Regions from separate parts of the Paenibacillus sp. J22P218 genome, predicted to be linked through region 4. Evidence: riboswitches for the same ligand, from Rfam matches in the RefSeq annotation. Region 4 holds a riboswitch; each other region holds the start of a gene.
The links. A riboswitch is a leader RNA that binds a small molecule or an ion and turns the genes downstream of it on or off. The one in region 4 is predicted to bind cyclic di-AMP.
Positions count from the first base shown of each region.

Region 1: another riboswitch for cyclic di-AMP. It lies ahead of AC0YN0_RS27765 (ABC transporter ATP-binding protein); the one in region 4 lies ahead of AC0YN0_RS01275 (hypothetical protein).
Region 2: another riboswitch for cyclic di-AMP. It lies ahead of AC0YN0_RS24045 (TrkH family potassium uptake protein); the one in region 4 lies ahead of AC0YN0_RS01275 (hypothetical protein).
Region 3: another riboswitch for cyclic di-AMP. It lies ahead of AC0YN0_RS29675 (ubiquitin-like domain-containing protein); the one in region 4 lies ahead of AC0YN0_RS01275 (hypothetical protein).

Region 1 covers NZ_JBWDNL010000008.1:63,676-68,142, forward strand. The annotation lists gene AC0YN0_RS27750 (DNA alkylation repair protein) at 1-455, opposite strand, end outside; gene AC0YN0_RS27755 (ABC transporter permease subunit) at 503-1,297, opposite strand; gene AC0YN0_RS27760 (ABC transporter permease subunit) at 1,324-2,121, opposite strand; gene AC0YN0_RS27765 (ABC transporter ATP-binding protein) at 2,128-3,012, opposite strand; cyclic di-AMP (ydaO/yuaA leader) riboswitch at 3,134-3,297, opposite strand; gene thiD (bifunctional hydroxymethylpyrimidine kinase/phosphomethylpyrimidine kinase) at 3,469-4,308, opposite strand; gene thiO (glycine oxidase ThiO) at 4,317-4,467, opposite strand, start outside.
Region 2 covers NZ_JBWDNL010000006.1:91,088-95,554, reverse strand. The annotation lists gene AC0YN0_RS24050 (lysostaphin resistance A-like protein) at 1-1,285, opposite strand, end outside; cyclic di-AMP (ydaO/yuaA leader) riboswitch at 1,533-1,707, shown strand; gene AC0YN0_RS24045 (TrkH family potassium uptake protein) at 1,802-3,148, shown strand; gene AC0YN0_RS24040 (potassium channel family protein) at 3,166-3,828, shown strand; gene AC0YN0_RS24035 (LysR family transcriptional regulator) at 3,922-4,467, opposite strand, start outside.
Region 3 covers NZ_JBWDNL010000010.1:10,553-15,019, forward strand. The annotation lists gene AC0YN0_RS29665 (HD domain-containing protein) at 1-529, shown strand, start outside; gene AC0YN0_RS29670 (TatD family hydrolase) at 537-1,310, shown strand; cyclic di-AMP (ydaO/yuaA leader) riboswitch at 1,495-1,680, shown strand; gene AC0YN0_RS29675 (ubiquitin-like domain-containing protein) at 1,935-3,083, shown strand; gene rnmV (ribonuclease M5) at 3,347-3,895, shown strand; gene rsmA (16S rRNA (adenine(1518)-N(6)/adenine(1519)-N(6))-dimethyltransferase RsmA) at 3,900-4,467, shown strand, end outside.
Region 4 covers NZ_JBWDNL010000001.1:270,130-274,596, reverse strand. The annotation lists gene kdpB (potassium-transporting ATPase subunit KdpB) at 1-682, opposite strand, end outside; gene kdpA (potassium-transporting ATPase subunit KdpA) at 701-2,380, opposite strand; gene kdpF (K(+)-transporting ATPase subunit F) at 2,396-2,473, opposite strand; gene AC0YN0_RS01275 (hypothetical protein) at 2,616-3,011, opposite strand; cyclic di-AMP (ydaO/yuaA leader) riboswitch at 3,140-3,322, opposite strand; cyclic di-AMP (ydaO/yuaA leader) riboswitch at 3,348-3,555, opposite strand; cyclic di-AMP (ydaO/yuaA leader) riboswitch at 3,953-4,112, shown strand; gene AC0YN0_RS01270 (hypothetical protein) at 4,118-4,467, shown strand, end outside.

The DNA.
Region 1 (4,467 bases), on a different contig from region 4:
ATATTGGCTAATTTGCTTTCGTCAAATTCACTGTCCTTCCGATTGCCCAGCAGCCAGCAGTAACAGCTCCACCCCGCCGACATTCGCAGCTCGTCACCGCTTGCGATCCATTTGTCGGCAACCTCTTGCGCAATATCTGCTTCTGCCAACGTAACCGAAACCACAAAATCGGACAGCATGTAGAAATAAGCCGAATCCATCCAGCGATCATAATCGGCTGCCGTCATCGCATTGGGATCGGCAATAATGCCGGCAAAGTACATCGCATCGTAATTGCCTGTTGCATAGAGCTGCTCGGCCAAAGGTTGATTGATTTTCGTTTTCTTGAAAATAGGCTTCATAGCGCCCGTTGCCACGCCGAATACCGGCTCGTGCGCGCCATTAGACATGTACATTTTCTTCATTCGTTCCTTGCCAAGCGCTTCGAGCTCTTGCATAACCTCTTCTAGATTCATCGTTCAACACTTCCTTTTTTATAGAGGTTTTACCGTTTAGAAGTCTCTTAAACATGCAAATCGCGTTTCCTAAATAATATATACGTCATTATCGTCAAAACTGCAATAAATACGATAGATAGGAGGACAAATGCAACATCCAACCCACCGCCATACATAATATCTTTTGCTTCAAAATATTTAAACGGCGTGAGGACTTTCAAGGTTTTGAGTTTCTCGTTCAAGTCGATGGCAATCGATAGAATGAACGTGATAAGCAGGATGCCTGTTGCAAGCGAGGCTGCCTTTTTCGGGTTTTTGTATGCGGCAGCGATCGCCGTTCCTATAACTAGGAAGAGAAGCTGCAAAATGAACATTCCGGCCATGACGATGGCAATATCATCATTTACTGTTTCGCCACTACTGTACTTACCTACGATAACTACGCTCGAAACCCAGGCAACGATATTTAATATAAGGACATTGGCTAACGCCCCCAGTATTTTCGCCGTAACGATTTGATTGCGCGATGCCGGTTTCGTGAATAAAAACTCTGCCGTTTTATCCCGTTCTTCCTTTGCGATAATATTAGCCCCCAGCATAACCGCATGGATCGTTGCCATCAACAAAAAGTATAGGGCCAAGATTCCAAAATAACCGCTAGCCTTGGATAGATCCAGATCCCCCGAGCCCATAAACGCTTTGAGAGCTTTGGGCATATCATCCATCATGCTGTTAAGTTGCCCGCTGGATGCCGTTGCTTCATATTTGTTCATGCCGCTTGCAAGCAACAGAATGATTCCAATGCTCCAAAAAATAATCGATTTCCGGTAACATTTCAATTCCCTAACAAAGATATTCATTTTGCACCCCTCCTCTTCGTTTTCTCCTATACAGCATGAACATCTTTTTTTCTATAAATAACATAGCTGGCGGCAATCGAAACAACAATGATGCTGATCGCTGCTGCGAAATAAGATGCTTCATAATTGGAGCTTTCGATAATAAGCTTAGGGTCAAAATATTTAAATGGAGACAAGTAACGTTTAGCTCCGTCATCACCTGCCGAAACGAGCATGCCAATCACAAAAAAGGCAAATACGGTGCTAAGCGAAACAGATAAAACAGCCTTAATCTTAGGAAAAACAACGGAAACGATCATTCCTATAGCAAGAAAAATGAGCTGAATAAACAACAAAGTTAGCGAAATCATAAAAAATAGTTTCCCGCTATAATCATCCGTCTTCACCTGTACAGCCATGAGGTTTGCCGCAATGAGATATAGAACATTCGTAACCGCTAACGAAACAACGGCTGCCATCAGCTTGGAGGTCATTATTTGCGTCCGCGTTACGGGTTTCGTTAATAAAAAATCTGCCGTTTTCTCACGAATCTCCTTGGAGACAATCGACGTTCCCAGAATCATCGCTTGAATAGCGCCGCAGAGCGTAATGTACATGAAAATATAAGAATAAAAGCCTAGAATGGTCCCGATGCTTTCGAGCTCAATTCCGAGCGCCTTTCTGACGCCTTCGGGATAGCCTTCCAGCACCTTGGTAAATTCGTCAATGTCCTTGGACAGGCCAGGGAAGAGCGAGAGGAATAAGATCATGATGCCTATTAAAGAGAGCGTCCATATCAGCATCGATTTTCTGTACGCCTTCAACTCATGCACAAACATATTCATCGCCGATCAGACCCCTTTTTCATAATAATGCATAAAGATTTCCTCAAGGTTCGGCTCTTCGATCCACAGGTTTTCAATATCAATTTCAGCTATTTTTCTCATCACATGGTTAATGTTGCCTCTAAATAAAAAGCTCGTTGTTCTCCCGTTCACCGAAATATTGTTCACGCCGGCCATATTGAAGAAGTTTTGTTCTAATTGTACGGATGTATCTACTGTAAACTTTTTATAATTGTTCTCTTTTAATGTACTGATTTTTTCGACCGTAACGATTTTTCCCTCTTTAATAATCGCAACTCGATTACATAACCGCTGAACTTCGCTTAATATATGGGAGGAGAATAATATCGTGGCCCCTCTTTTATTCTCTTCTTCAAGCAATTCGAAAAACTTTTGCTGCATGAGCGGATCAAGTCCGCTGGTAGGCTCATCTAGAATAATGAGCTTAGGACTATGGAGCAGCCCTTGAACAATGCCCACTTTCTTTTTGTTCCCCAAAGACAGGTCATCAATTTTTTTCGTTATATCCAGATCCATGATTTCGGCTAATTCTTTTATTCTTTTCTTGCAATCTTTTTTGAAAAAGCTGGCCGAATAATTTAACAGATCCGCAACCTTCATATTGTCGTAATAAAAAACTTCAGACGGCAAATAACCGATTTCTTTTTTGATTTCCGGAGCAAACTTGATGCAGTCTTTACCGAAAATGGTAGCGCTGCCGCTTGTCGGATAGATAAGAGATAGTAACGTTCGGATCGTCGTTGATTTTCCTGCCCCGTTCGGTCCGATAAAACCAAAAATTTCCCCCTCTTCAATGGAAAAACTAATGTCCGTTATTCCTCTTGATTTGCCGTACGTTTTGGTCAGTTTGTTAATTTCGATCGCATTCATTGCGCAGCCTCCCCGTATTCACCCTGTTTTTACACAACAAAAAAAAGCCCAGAGAGCAGAGATACTCTACTCTCGGACTTCTTGCATAACGAAAAAGACGAGCCTATGCAAGGCACGATCGCGGTTCTCTCAATACGCTTACGAGGTTAGCTGTCGGATTCGGGCTTGAGAGTGCCCTACCTCATGCTTGCTAAGGCAAGCGAAAGGATTCACCCCATGAAACCATTGTAATGGTTTCGGTCGGTTCCCCCGTTTCCCGGTTCGGGAATTTAGCGTTTGACTAATTTAGTTGTTGAACAAATCATACGCTCAACCTTATGCAAAGTAAAACCGAAATGGAGAAGGTTTAAGCTGATTTTTGACCTAAAATGCGGATGGCGTCGGCTAAAATGGATAGTGGCACTTATTATCGATCGGAATGCCATTATTTGCTTTCGTTTTCGTCATCTAGCATGCTTAATATGGATTTCCAGAGATAGGCAATCGGCTCCGCCCGAACGCCCAGTGATTCGTTGGTCCGCGGCCGCCGCCGATATGTATCCCGTCCTCGATCGCTGCTTGGATGAAAGCTTTGGCCTGGCGCATCGCACCCTCAACGTCAAGCCCCCGAGCGAGTCCGGCTGCAAGAGCAGCTGAGAATGTGCATCCCGTGCCATGCGTATGTCCCGTAGCGATTCGCTTGCCTGCCAGCTCGGTAAAATAACGGCCGTCGAACAGCAAATCCACGGCTTCCGCTCCCTCGTCATGACCGCCTTTGATAATGACATGTCGGGCACCGAAACCGGCGAGTCTCCTTGCCGCTTCTTCTTTATCCGTCTTACTCCGAATAGAGTTGCCCGTAAGCTGCTCCGCTTCCGGTATGTTTGGCGTCACGACCGCCGTAAGCGGCAATAGCTTGCCCGTTAAGGCGCGAATTGCCTCTTCTTGCAGAAGTACCGCGCCGCCTTTGGCTACCATAACCGGATCTACGACAACCTTCGTCCATCCGAACGTCCGGATCGCTTCGGCAACTGCTACTATGATTTCGCTGCTGAACAGCATTCCCGTCTTAACGGCATCAACCCCGATATCGTTGCCGACCGCATGGATTTGCCCAATAATCGCATCCGGACTCATTGGGTATACGCCATGTACGCCAAGCGTATTCTGGGCAGTCACCGCCGTGATTGCGGACATGCCGAAGACGCCAAGTTCTTGGAACGTTTTCAGATCGGCCTGAATGCCCGCGCCTCCGCCGCTATCGGAACCTGCGATTGTTAAAGCCCTTGCAACCTGTTGCCTTGAATAGGTATCCATCTATACGCTCAACCCCTTCTTCCAAACCGTTCCGGTGAGAAAGCTTGATTATATTCGGCTGTATCCTTGCCTTCCAGGCAATCGGCAGCAAGCATGGCGGTAGCCGGACTAAGCAGGATGCCGTTGCGATAATGACCGACCGCGAATGCGACATGGCTA
Region 2 (4,467 bases), on a different contig from region 4:
TTTTGAACCATTTGCGGAACAGGCCGATGCCGAAGAATCGGAATACGGCTTCTTCGGATATAGCTGCCGCCCAAGCCAGCACGGGCATGAGCCATAGATAACTCATGTTGTATGGCGATTGCGTCACGTCGCTGGTCGACCATGTGCCGATCGTGAATTTCAAGCCGATGAAGATGGCCGCCTGCAGCGCGAACAGAATAGCAGCGAAGCAGTAGCCAAGCCCCATGCTGCGCCACACGTACGTTCCGTACCCAGGCTGGCCGAAACGCGGCCATAAGGAGCGTCCTTGCGCCTTCCACAAGCCGTCGCCCGCCACAAGCGAGATATAGATCGAGCCGGCCATCGGAATAGACAATAGGACGGTGAATATGGCGGTAATCAGAATCGTCTGACCGCCGAGCTCGTTTTCGCCAAGCGATGCTCTAACTCCGTCGAGTACGTTCATATTAATGATGACATACGTAACGAAGTAAATGATCGTGAGTACGATTCCTCGCTTGAAGGACGTATGTCCTCGGTAAAGGACGGCGTAGATGACTGCAAGGACGAACAGGATGAAGCTCATGAGGAAGTAGCCGAAGCCGGTCATGAATTGCGCCCACTTGTCTTGGGCTTTCACATAGTCCCTATACTCAGCCGGCGCAATGAAGGCTGGCTTGTATTTCGTCATGACGGGATTGCCATCAATCAAGCTTACGGCAATCGTCACTTGCAGCTTCGATTCGCCGATCGAATGGTCGCTTGGGCTAACTCCCCACTCGCCGTTCGGATAGGCCGCTCCGCTTGCAAGCTCCTCTGCACGGAACCCTTGCTTCTCGAGCAACGCGATGCTCAGCTTATCGATTTCCGGATTGTCGTCCTGAACAGGCTCGCCGCCATGCAGATTCCAGGCCACGATACGCTCAGTCTGCATATGGACGTAGACAAATCCTTTGCCGCCTGCCCCTTCAAAGTCCACCTCGACTTGGTACGTATCGGTTGGGAATTGTTTATCGTATTGATCGGCATACGCCTCTGACAGCTCATCGCGCGTTAGGTAGCCGTTCATAAGCTTGTCGGATTGATGGACGGCCTTGGCGGAGTCCACTTCTCGTCCTACGAGCTTCTCGGCGAACGACGCGGCTGCCTGCTCCGCTTGTGCTTTGCTAATGGCTCTGCCGCCTAGCTCATCTGAAGAGCTAGCCTTTATTAGCGGGACGATATCGACGAACATGTAAATGAGAAGACAAATAACGGCTGCCCATATGTAACGCTTCCATTCCTTGTGCTTAATTGAATCGATCATCAGTTCACCTCATGCGTATAGGAGTAGGATGAAGCATACTATACTACCATATCACAACGTTCCCTGAATTATCCATTGAAACTAGGTCTTTATTTTCATAATCCCGCGAAATAACGATGTTCATGAAGTGTAGGGCAAGGTGAAGCGCATAACTGCGTCTTTTTGGTCGAATATAGCCTCTAATGTGAGAAAAGGGAGCTTTATGCAGAGACGTATTTGGGCTTATAATCGTTATCGTCATACCAAATGAATAGCACAGCCGAATTTCCTTAGGAAAACGGGGGAACCAAATTGTTGCCGGGCATCCGGCGGCATGGGGTGAATTTCTACATTGCCGGAGCGCAGCTTCAGGCGATTGAATAGGGCTGCCTGTCCAGGCCCGAATCCGTCAGCTAACCTCGTAGGCGTATTGGAACAGGACTCATCTTCATGAGCACTTGAGCTTCCAGTGCTTTTTTTTGTGCGCTTATAACGATAACGCAGTAGATTTTCGAAGATTGAGGTGCACAATATAAGATGAAATTTGCATGGATTTGGGACGTGAAGAACTGGTCTCCGCCAAGGATACTCGTTAGCGGCTTCGCGCTCATTATATTCATTGGGGCATTTCTGCTCTCTTTGCCCTTCGCTTCGGCGACAGGGGAACGGCTGAACTTTATAGACGCTTTGTTCACGGCTACTTCAGCGACATGCGTTACCGGACTCGTCGTCGTCGATACCGGCACCTATTTCTCGACAGCCGGCCAGATCGTTCTGATGGTGCTGTTCCAGCTTGGCGGCCTCGGCTTCATGACGATGGCAACGCTAATCGCGCTCGTCTTGCGGCGGAAAATATCGCTGCGCGAGAGGCTGATTCTTCAAGAGGCGATGAATCAGACAAGCATGGAGGGCATCATTAGGCTAATTCGCCGCGTCATCTACTACTCGCTGTCTATTGAACTCGTCGGGATGCTGCTGTTCACGTTCCGGTTCTCGTTCGATATGCCGCTTGGCAAGGCAGTATTTTTCGGCGCATTCCATGCCGTATCGCTGTTTAATAACGCCGGCTTCGATATTTTCGGAGATTACCGCAGCTTAACGCTGTATGTGTCCGATCCAATCGTTAATATAGCCGCGATGATGTTGATCGTATTCGGAGGACTCGGCTTCGTCGTTATGTCCGATCTAATGGAATATCGGAAGAACCGCAAGCTGTCGCTGCATAGTAAAATCGTCCTCGCCATGACGGGCACTCTGATCGCTTTAGGCACGATTGTGTTGTTTGTTTTCGAATTCACGAACCCTCTCACGCTCGGCTCGCTCGATTGGGGAGGCAAGATATGGGCATCATTATTCCAATCCATTACGCCGCGTACGGCTGGCGCCAATACGCTCGATTATACAGCTCTAAGGCAGGCTACCGTCTTCTTTACAATCATCCTTATGTTCATCGGCGCATCGCCGGGCTCAACGGGGGGCGGCATTAAAACGACGACGTTCACGGTGCTCGTAGGCGCCGTAATCTCGATGATTCGCGGACGTGAGGATATCGTCTTCTTCCGCTATCGGCTTGCCAAGGACCGCATCAACAAAGCGCTGACGATTACGATTTTGTCATTAACGCTCGTCGTGGTCGTGACGATGATCCTTGCAACGATCGAAAATCAGCCGTTCATGAAAATATTGTTCGAAGCAACATCCGCGTTCGGCACCGTAGGACTATCCATTGGATTGACCCCGGAGCTTAGCGATATTAGCAAAATGATTATTGCATTCACGATGTTTGCCGGTCGGCTAGGTCCATTAACGCTCGCTTATGCGCTAGGGCCTGGAACAGATAAAGAATTGTACCGGTATCCGGAAGGTAAAATAACAATTGGATAGGGGATTTACAGGTGGCTATCAAACGCAGTCAGTTTGTCATTGTCGGCTTGGGGCGGTTCGGCTCAAGCCTTGGAAGGGAACTCATCGAGCTCGGTCATGAAGTGCTCGGCATCGATAAGGATGAAGAAACGGTGCAGGATATGAGCAGCGTGCTAACTTATGCCGTATCGGCGGATTGCACGGATGAGGAGACGCTTCGCTCGCTCGGCGTACGCAACTTCGACTGCGGTGTCGTTGCGATCGGCGATGACATTCAGGCGAGCATTCTAACTGCCATATTATTGAAGGATCTTGGCGTGAAGAAGGTTGTCGCGAAGGCGATGTCCGAGCTCCACGGCCGCGTGCTTGAGAAGATCGGCGTTGACAGGGTCGTCTATCCGGAGAGGGATATGGGCATTCGGGTTGCGCATCAGCTCGTATCGCCTAACCTGCTTGATTATATCGAGCTGTCCAAGGATTATACGATCGCAGAGCTTGCCGTCCCGAAATGCTTGAACGGAAAGTCGTTGAGCGACCTTAATCCCCGGGCAAGATTCGGGTGCAGCATCGTTGCGATCAACAAGCCTAACGGTATAATTATTGCTCCTTCGGCAACAGATGTTCTTACGGAACGAGACATTATGGTTATTATAGGGACGAACGATCAAATCGAGGAATTCGAGGCGACGGTTATCCGTTAAATAGAGCACCGATCTTATGGATTCGAAAGCGATATATTGGAAATGATGAAAACAGCGGCTAATGCTTTTCGCCGCTGTTTTTTGTCCATTATGTTAGGCTTGCTTGCTCGGGAAGCGGGCTGCAATTTCATTAATCCACAGTCGAACCGAAGGACTCAGCCCCGCGGGATCGGCATGAATAAGCGATGTCGTGCGTTTCGTATCCTCAAGCTCGCGGATCGGTACGACAACAAGCTCGTTGTCGTCGATTAATTGTTGGCGCATATACGATTGCGGAAGCAATGTGGCCGCGCGGCATGTATGCAGCAGGCGAAGGATAGCTTCGAAGGAATCGATCTCCATTCGAACGTCAGGCTGCAATTGATACTTATCGAACAGCTCGTCGGTCAATACGCGGTACCAGGTTCCGCGGGAGAATAAAATCATCGGCATGCCGTCCAGATCCATAATGCCCAGCGAACCTTTGTCGGTTACGACCTGATTGCGCGGCAGAATGAGCAGCAGATGATCATCGAAGAGAGGCAGGCAGCGCAGCGTCGAATCCTCAATACTGGAGGCGACGATGCCGATATCGGCCTTATGCTCGCGGACTAGCGAGACGATTTCATGCGTTTTCCCGGTTACGGCTTTGATATCCAC
Region 3 (4,467 bases), on a different contig from region 4:
CTTATGGATGCCAGAGTCGGTCAAGCGGCTGCTCGATAATACGATGGCCGTCAGCGATTATTTAAAGCTGGATGAAGCGCTTGCGCAGACGGCTTTCATGCAATGGGCCGAAGAGGATGATTCACTGCTGGCCGACCTATGCGACCGCTTCCTGAATCGTCGATTATACAAGTACATAACGATCGATGATCCTGAGCCTACTTTATTAGAAGAAATACGTTTGCTGTTCCTCTCGATCGGCATGAATCCGGAGTACCATATGGAGCTGGATTTCCCGTTCGATCTTCCGTATGACGTGTATCGTCCCGACAGACAAGAGGGAGAAAAGAAAGAAAAAGCGCCGATTTTGTTGTTGGATCATCAGGATGAAATAAGTGAAATATCGGCTAAATCCGACATAGTTAGATCGATCACCGGTTTACATCAGGGACAGTATCATTTGTATTTTCCAGAGGAGCCGCTCAGGATGAATATTTCGCAGATTAGTCCTCATTTGAAACAACTATTTCAGCTTAATGAAGGAGTATAACATCAACATGACATATTTATTTGATACGCATACCCATCTAGACTCACATAAGTTCGACGAGGACCGTAAAGAGGTAATTGAGCGAGCGAGAGAAGCGGGCGTTGATATGCTGCTCAATATCGGCTTCAACCGGGAGACGATCCCGACAACGATTGCGCTTGCTGAAGCTTATGACTTTATCTACGCAGCGGTTGGCTGGCACCCTGTCGACAGCATCGATATGACGCCAGACGACTTGGAATGGATTGAACGTCTATGCGAGCATCCGAAAGTTGTCGCAATCGGTGAGATAGGCCTTGATTACCATTGGGACACTTCACCTAAGGATGTGCAGCATCGTGTATTTCGGGAGCAGATTAGGCTGGCGCGAAAGGTGAAGAAGCCGATCGTCATCCACAATCGGGATGCGCATGAGGATATCGTTAAGATCTTGCGCGAGGAGAATGCGGCAGAGGTTGGAGGCGTCATGCACTGCTATTCCGGCAGCTGGGAGACGGCCAAAGCCTGCCTCGATATGAACTTCTATATCTCGTTCGGGGGACCGGTTACATTCCAAAATGCACGCGTGCCAAAAGAGGTGCTGAAGCAGGTTCCTTTGGACCGATTATTGATCGAAACGGACGCCCCTTATTTGACCCCTCACCCGTTCCGGGGGAAGCGAAATGAGTCCGCTTACGTCTCTCTTGTCGCCCAGTCTGCAGCCGAGCTATTGGGCAAATCCGTGGAAGAAATAGCCAAAATTACGACCGAAAACGGTAAAAAATGTTTTGGTATTGTTTAAAAACGGTAGGAAACGAGAGATTCAATGACCTTTTGGGCGATAAAACTGGATTTTGTTCAGGAAATCTTTAATCTTTTCCGACTTTAACCAGCTTTTTCGCTTAAATCGTCTTTTATCGCTTCTTTACAACAGACCGCCCGTGAAGGTATGATTCATTTCAGAGTTATTACTTTTTGTATTGGATTTCCAGTTTGCGCTTAATCTCCGAAAGGAGAACGGGGGACCCAAGTGCGGGTATTTGAAGGACCGTGCTTTGATCTTTTCAGGGGTGAATTTCGAAGCCATTGCCATGAGCATTGCGATTTCGAATAGGGCAGCTCTCTTGCCCGAATCCGTCAGCTAACCTCGTAAGCGTTCATAGAGAGCGATCAACCTCGTGCACCCATTTTTATGATATCTCGTGTAGACATCCGAGAAGCCACGATACAGATCCTCTGTCGACGGCTTCTTTTTATTTTCGAATAATCGGGAAATCGTCGTCATAGGGTTAGTCATGGAGGTGAGAGGATCGAGAAAAGAAGTAGAATTACTGGATTGCGTGCTCGCACGCCAATATACTATAGTCGCGTCAGTTGTAATCATGCGTAACACTTGGCGGCGGGGCTATGAAGGAGGACCGATGAAATGGGCACAATCCAGGTAAAGGACACCCATGGGAAACGATCATCCAGCATGTCTTTCGCAATGCGATGGAAGCATGAAAATTTGCGTTTGATACTACTCAGTGCTATTATCTCAATCGCTATGACTTTCATGTTACTGGTGTTGTTGTACGGAACGGCTGTCAAAAGCGTCTCCGTAGTAGTGAATGGACAAGAAACCGTTGTAGAAACAAAGCAATGGGTCCTGCAACGCCTACTGGATGAACAAGCTATTACGATTGGCGAGCATGACGAGGTTTCGGTGCCTCTGAATGCAGCCATTAAAGACGGCGATCGCGTTGAAATTAATCACGCGGTGGCGGTCAATGTAACGGCGGATGGCAAGACATCAACGGTGTACACGACAGAAGGAACTGTGCAGGCGGCGATCGAGCAATTAAATATTTCTGTTCGTAATCATGATAAAGTAGTACCGTCGCTTAACTCATCTGTCGAAGAGGATATGTCGGTAACCGTTGTACGCGTCGATACGAAAGTATCGGAAAGCGAGCGGGCGATGCCATTCTCTATCGTGAAGAAAGAAGATCCGACGCTGGAGGTCGGCAAGGAGAAGCTGATCCAGACCGGTAAGCAAGGCCTTATCGTTGAGCATATTCAGAAGCAGTACGAGGATGGCGTGCTTGTTTCTAAGCAAATGGTCAGCAAAGTAATCGAGACCGCTGCTGTCGATCAAGTCGTGGCAGTCGGTACGAAGAAGCCTGAGCCGAAAGTAACCGTGCTCTCTAATAGTAGTCCTACCGTGGAGACGTTGACGAAAAACGGTGTAACGCTTAAGGCGAAGAGCATCTTGAAGAACGTCACGTTAACTGCGTATTCCGCAGGCGTGGAATCGACGGGCAAGGACGAAAGCCACCCTCAATACGGCATTACGGCGTCCGGAACGAAAGTGACGGAAGGCAGAACGATCGCGGTTGATCCGAAGGTAATCCCGATCGGCTGGTGGGTCTTCATCGAAGGCATCGGATTCCGCCGGGCAGAGGATACGGGAAGCGCAATAAAGGGCAATAAGATCGACGTGTATTTCGGTAGTCAGAAGACTGCGGAGAAGTTCGGACGCAAGAAGGGTTACACCGTGTACGTTATTGGACCGAACAAACCGTCATCCACTTAGTGCTTTATCGGCAGCTAACTGTTTATCATCATCTTATCGTAATGTACAATTAAATATGCCATCATAAGAAGAGGCTAAGCCTCTTCTTTTTGTAGTTTTATTGACGCAATTCAGGCAGCAATTGTTGCAGCTATTTAAAATATAGGAAAGTATAAAATTCACACTTATACTAGGCCTATATTTCACCGCGAAACGTTTGCTTTTGCCGCTTAGGATGGCGATAGCCGTTTACGCTTGAGTAAATGAGGAAGGGAATGATCTTAGTGATTAAGGAGATCATTGTCGTAGAGGGCAAGGATGATACCGTTGCGGTGAAGCGCGCAGTAGAAGCCGATACGATTGAGACGAACGGCTCGGCGATAGGCGATGAGGTGCTGCGCCGCATAGCGCTTGCGAATGAACGCCGCGGCGTAATTATATTCACGGATCCCGATCATGCAGGGGAACGCATCCGTAAGATTGTGGCAAGGCATGCGCCGGGCTGCAAACATGCGTTCCTACCGCAGGAGAAGGCGCTGTACAAGGGTGATATCGGTATTGAGAACGCGAGTCCCGAAGCTATTCGCCAGGCGCTCTCCGAGCTTCGAACGGAGACAACGGATACGGCTGGCGAGGTGACCTGGGAGCACTTGATGGAAGCGGGATTGATCGTGCATCCCGATGCGGCTAATCGCAGATTGCTGGTAGGCAAGCTGCTTGGTATTGGCTACGCGAACGGCAAGCAATTTTATAAGCGTTGTACAAGCTTCCGCATCTCAAAGGCGGAGTTCGACGAAGCTATGCGCGAGATGGAACAGCAACTGGAGGGATAGCGATATGAACGGACAAGAAAATACCGCAGCGTCAGGCAGAGCGGCTATTGAAGTGGCAACACCGAAGCGGACGAAGGAAATTATTGCGAAGTACGGCTTTTCGTTCAAGAAGAGCTTGGGCCAGAACTTCCTGATCGATCAAAATATATTAAATAAGATTGTCGAGGCAGCAGAACTCGACAAGACGAAAGGCGCGCTGGAGATTGGCCCGGGTATCGGAGCGCTTACGCAAAGACTAGCCGCTTCTGCGGGCACTGTAACGGCGGTCGAGATCGACAACCGTCTTATTCCGATTCTGCGTGACGTATTGTCCGAAGAGACGAATACGGAGGTTATTCACGGCGATGTGCTGAAGCTGGACCTGAAGCAAGTATTTCAGGATCGCTTCAGCGAAGTAAGCGGCGTTAGCGTCGTTGCTAACCTGCCTTATTACGTGACAACGCCGATCTTAATGAAGCTGCTCGAGGAGCGCCTGCCGCTGGAGCATATCGTCGTTATGATTCAGAAGGAGGTCGCCGATCGGATGGCGGCGAAGCCGGGCGGCAAGGAATATGGCAGCCTCAGCGTAGCCG
Region 4 (4,467 bases):
TGATCGTCAAGCTCGTCAGCAGCGTATTCAGCGCGATCTCATTCGGCGTTTTTTGCCGCTTGGCACCCTCCACGAGCGCGATCATCCGATCGATGAACGATTGTCCCGGATCGCTTGTAATTCGGACCTTAATCGAGTCGCTGACGACCTTCGTGCCGCCGGTTACCGAGCTGAAGTCTCCGCCCGCCTCTTTAATAACGGGCGCCGATTCACCCGTGATAGCTGATTCGTCTACCGATGCCAGACCTTCGATGACTTCGCCGTCTCCGGGAATCATCTCGCCTTGAGAGACGACGACGATATCGCCTTTGCGCAGCTCCGGCGAAGATACAACCGTAATCGTACTGCCAACCAGCTTATTGGCGGTCATGTCCTGCTTCGACCGTTTGAGCGAATCGGCCTGCGCTTTGCCTCTGCCCTCTGCGATTGCCTCCGCAAAGTTCGCGAACAGCAGCGTAACGAACAGAATGACGAACACGGTCAGATTAAAGCCAACGTTTTGCTTGGCATCGAAATATCCGGGGAATAGGGCCATCAATAGGACGATAACCGTACCGACCTCTACAACGAACATGACCGGATTTTTCATCATAACAATGGGATTCAATTTTATGAAGCTGTCCATTACCGCACGTTTGACCGCGCCTGAGGATAGCAATTTATTGGTTTCGTTTCTACTCATCTTCGTTCACCTCATCCGTTAGCGGAGTGTCAAATGTTCGGCTATCGGTCCGAGAACGATAACCGGCAAAAATGTTAAAGCGCCAATCAGCAACACCGTACCGATCAACAGTCCAAGGAACAGCTTATTATCCGTGCGAAACGTGCCGATGGTCTCCGGAACCGGCTGCTTGCGTGCAAGCGATCCCGCTACGGCGAGCATCGCGATCATCGAGATGTAGCGTCCGAAGAGCATGACAAGTCCGGTGCTAATATTCCAGAAAGGCGTATTATCGCCAAGTCCTTCGAAGCCGGAGCCATTATTGGCAGCCGAGGACGTATACTCGTAGAGCACCTGGCTTATGCCGTGGAAGCCCGGGTTGGTAACGGCTGCGTAACCAAGATCGGTCATGAACGCGAGAGCGGTCGGTACAAGGATAATGAACGGATGCGCGAGAATCGCGATGGCGATCAGCTTCATTTCGCGAGGCTCGATCTTCCGCCCGAGAAACTCCGGCGTCCGTCCAACCATAAGCCCGCATATAAACACGGCCAAGATCGCGTACATAAGCATATTAATTAGCCCTACGCCCTTGCCCCCGAATACGACGTTAAGCATCATTTCGGCCAGCGGCACCAGTCCGCCAAGCGGCGTAAGCGTATCGTGCATATTGTTGACCGTTCCTGTCGTCGCAGCCGCCGTCACCGTCGTGAAGAGAGCGGATTGCGCGATGCCGAATCGAACCTCTTTGCCCTCCATGCTCCCCTGCGAGGCGTCGATGCCAAGCGCGGCCATTGCCGGGTTGCCCATCTTCTCGGCGCCATAAGCAACGCTAAGGAATACGAGGAACAAGGTCATCATGGCCGAAAAAATGATCCAGCCCTGCTTTTTATTTTTGGCGAATAAACCGAACGTGTAAGGCAGTGCTGCTGGAAGAACCCACATGCACAAAATTTCGATGACATTCGTTAACGGATTCGGATTCTCGAACGGATGAGCCGAGTTGACGCCGAAGAAGCCGCCGCCGTTCGTACCGAGATGCTTGATCGATTCCAGCGAAGCGACCGGTCCAATGGCAATTTGTTGCACCGCGCCCTCGAACGTCTTGATCGCGATCGTCGGATCGAGTGTCTGCGGTACTTGCAGCGCAACGAGAACGAGCGTAACGATAAAGGCCAACGGAAGAAAAATTCTCGTATGGGCTTTAACAAAATCTTCGAAAAAGTTGCCGATCGTTTTTCCTTTGCTCGTAATGCCCCTTACGAACGCGATTGCGACTGAAAACCCAGTTGCAGCGGATGTGAACATCATCATCATGATGACCGCCATTTGCGAGAAATAAGACAAAGCGCTCTCGCCGCTGTAATGCTGCAGGTTCGTATTGGTCATGAAACTGATAATCGTATTAAACGTAAGCGTAGGCTCCATGCTCGCCATGCCGTTTGGATTAAGCGGCAGCGCATGCTGCAGCCGTAGAATCAGATAGCTGAAAGCTACCAAAATGATGTTCGTGGCGATGAAACAGAGCGCATACGTTTTCCAGCTCATGCCCGCTCGATTCTTAAGTCCAATCAACCTGTAAATGAACCGTTCCGATCCTCCATATACGTTATCGAGCCGGTTGGACTCGTTCGAGAATACGTGATACACATACGTTCCGAGCGGCTTCACAAGCAGCAGAAGAACGGCAATGACAATTAATAGCTGCAAAATATCCATCGTTGTTCCTCCTGGTTAAAATTTTTCCGGGTGAATTAAAGCATATAAGAGGTAACCGAATACGAGCACCGCAAGCGCTGCTACGATAATCATTCGCCATCGCCCCCCGTTTGCTTGACAGCTCTGTCGCACCAAGCAAGAAAACCATAAAACAATCCGAAGCAAACGATTAAAGTACCAATCATGTACAGATCCATCAAGGCAGTTCCCTCCTGCTATAGACATTTACAAAAAGTTATTTTTTCAATAGAAACCCAATTTCGCCGGTTTGCGAATGTACGATGTGATCTGCGCCAAGCCCTTTATATATGACTCTTGGATTCCAATGCGTCGTAATGACGTAGATCGATCCAGACGTCCAATCCCTGCAGCATTGTATGAACCTGCAGCTAAGAGCTAAGCTGCTCTCAAAGATGAAGACATCGCCAATGACCTTTTCCGGTATCATCCAACTATTCCTGTCATTAGTATTCACGTATAAAACGTTATTAAGTCCATGCTTACGAAGTTGTCTTTCCTCTAGCTTGCTGTTCGTCAGGACGATGAACGGCAGTCCGCGAAATACCAATGTTTTTATGAATGCTTTGCCAGCTTCATTAAGCCCGGCAACGATAATATGCTCCTCGCCCAACGGCAATCTCCTCCGAATTTCTGAAAAAAGGCAACAAAAAAGAAGCCTGCGGGAAAAGAGGACCTTTCCCCGCGGGCTTCTTCGGAGGCATGGCTAAGGAAGCCATGCCGAATCGGCACTGCGATGGTTGCCTCTCTCGATTACGCTTACGAGGTTAGCTGTCGGATTCGGGCGTGAGAGTCGCCCTACGCAAGGTGGTTACGCCTTGCGATTCACCCCATGAGCACCTATGCGGCCGACTCCATCGCGGCGCATCGCTCTTTGGTTCCCCCGTTCCCGCAGACTGCTGCGGAACTCAGCGATAAAATAGCAATTAAAACGAATCGTTGTATCATTCCTCTCTCCAAACCACGCTTACGAGGTTAGCTGTCGGATTCGGGCGGTGAGAGTCGCCCTACTTCGAAGCGGCATCCATGGTGCTGCCTCTTCGAAGATTCACCCCTGCCGTGCCGCCTTTCCGACTCTCACATCGTACAGACGCACCGCTTCACATTTGGTTCCCCCGCTTTCCGCTTGCCTCGCGGAAACTCAGCGATCAGTCCATCGCAACTTCAATTGCGAATCCTGTATCGAATCTTACTCCCAGCCAAATTTTATGTAAAGCAGGCCCAGCGACCATATTGGATAATATAGGAGCTTATAGAGTGATCGTTAACGTTTTCAAAAAGTAATATCTCGATATTACTCACTTTTTCGCCAATTATCTCTCGTTTTCTGAAATTACATATATGTCTGAATTTCGTATCCAACACGCGCAAGCATGCTTTTTTTCAAATCATAAATAACAGAAGTAAAAACGAGTATTCCATCGAAAAAGCCTCTTTTCATGGATAAAATGAACGTCGCTCCTCTAATTTGCTCTTAGAGCGTCTTGTGCAACAAAATGAACCTTTTACAAATGCTTCGAATCGGTTTAGGATAGACGTCGAGCCGAAAAAGGCATATCATTATCGCTGAATTTGTCCATAGGATAAAGCGGGGGAACCAACAAGAGCAATCGTTCGATTGTTCGAATGGGGTGAATCCGAGGCATTGCCTCGGTAGGGCAGCTCTCTAGTCCGAATCCGTCAGCTAACCTCGTAAGCGAATAGAGGAGAGAATTTCATATGTTCATACAAGCACAAATCGACGAGCCATTACCTTCTTGCACCAACGACTGCCCGGCGCTAAGCATTCGAAGAATCGAGATGTTCGTCATTCCTGATTACGATGGTTATCGCACAGGTTATCGCGTCTGTCTCCATTTAGCAACGACTAACGGATTAGGCTGGGGTGAGTTGTTCGTGAATGAAGCAGATAAACCGGCAGACTGGGTCAGATGGGGCAGCATGCTGCATCGTTATATAGGTGAGATACATGCTAAGGAAATCCCCGTTGACAATCGCATTCACGGTTTGTTCAACGACGCGCTTCTTCACGTTCGGAACGACAAGAGTACGAGAAATCCCGCCATGAG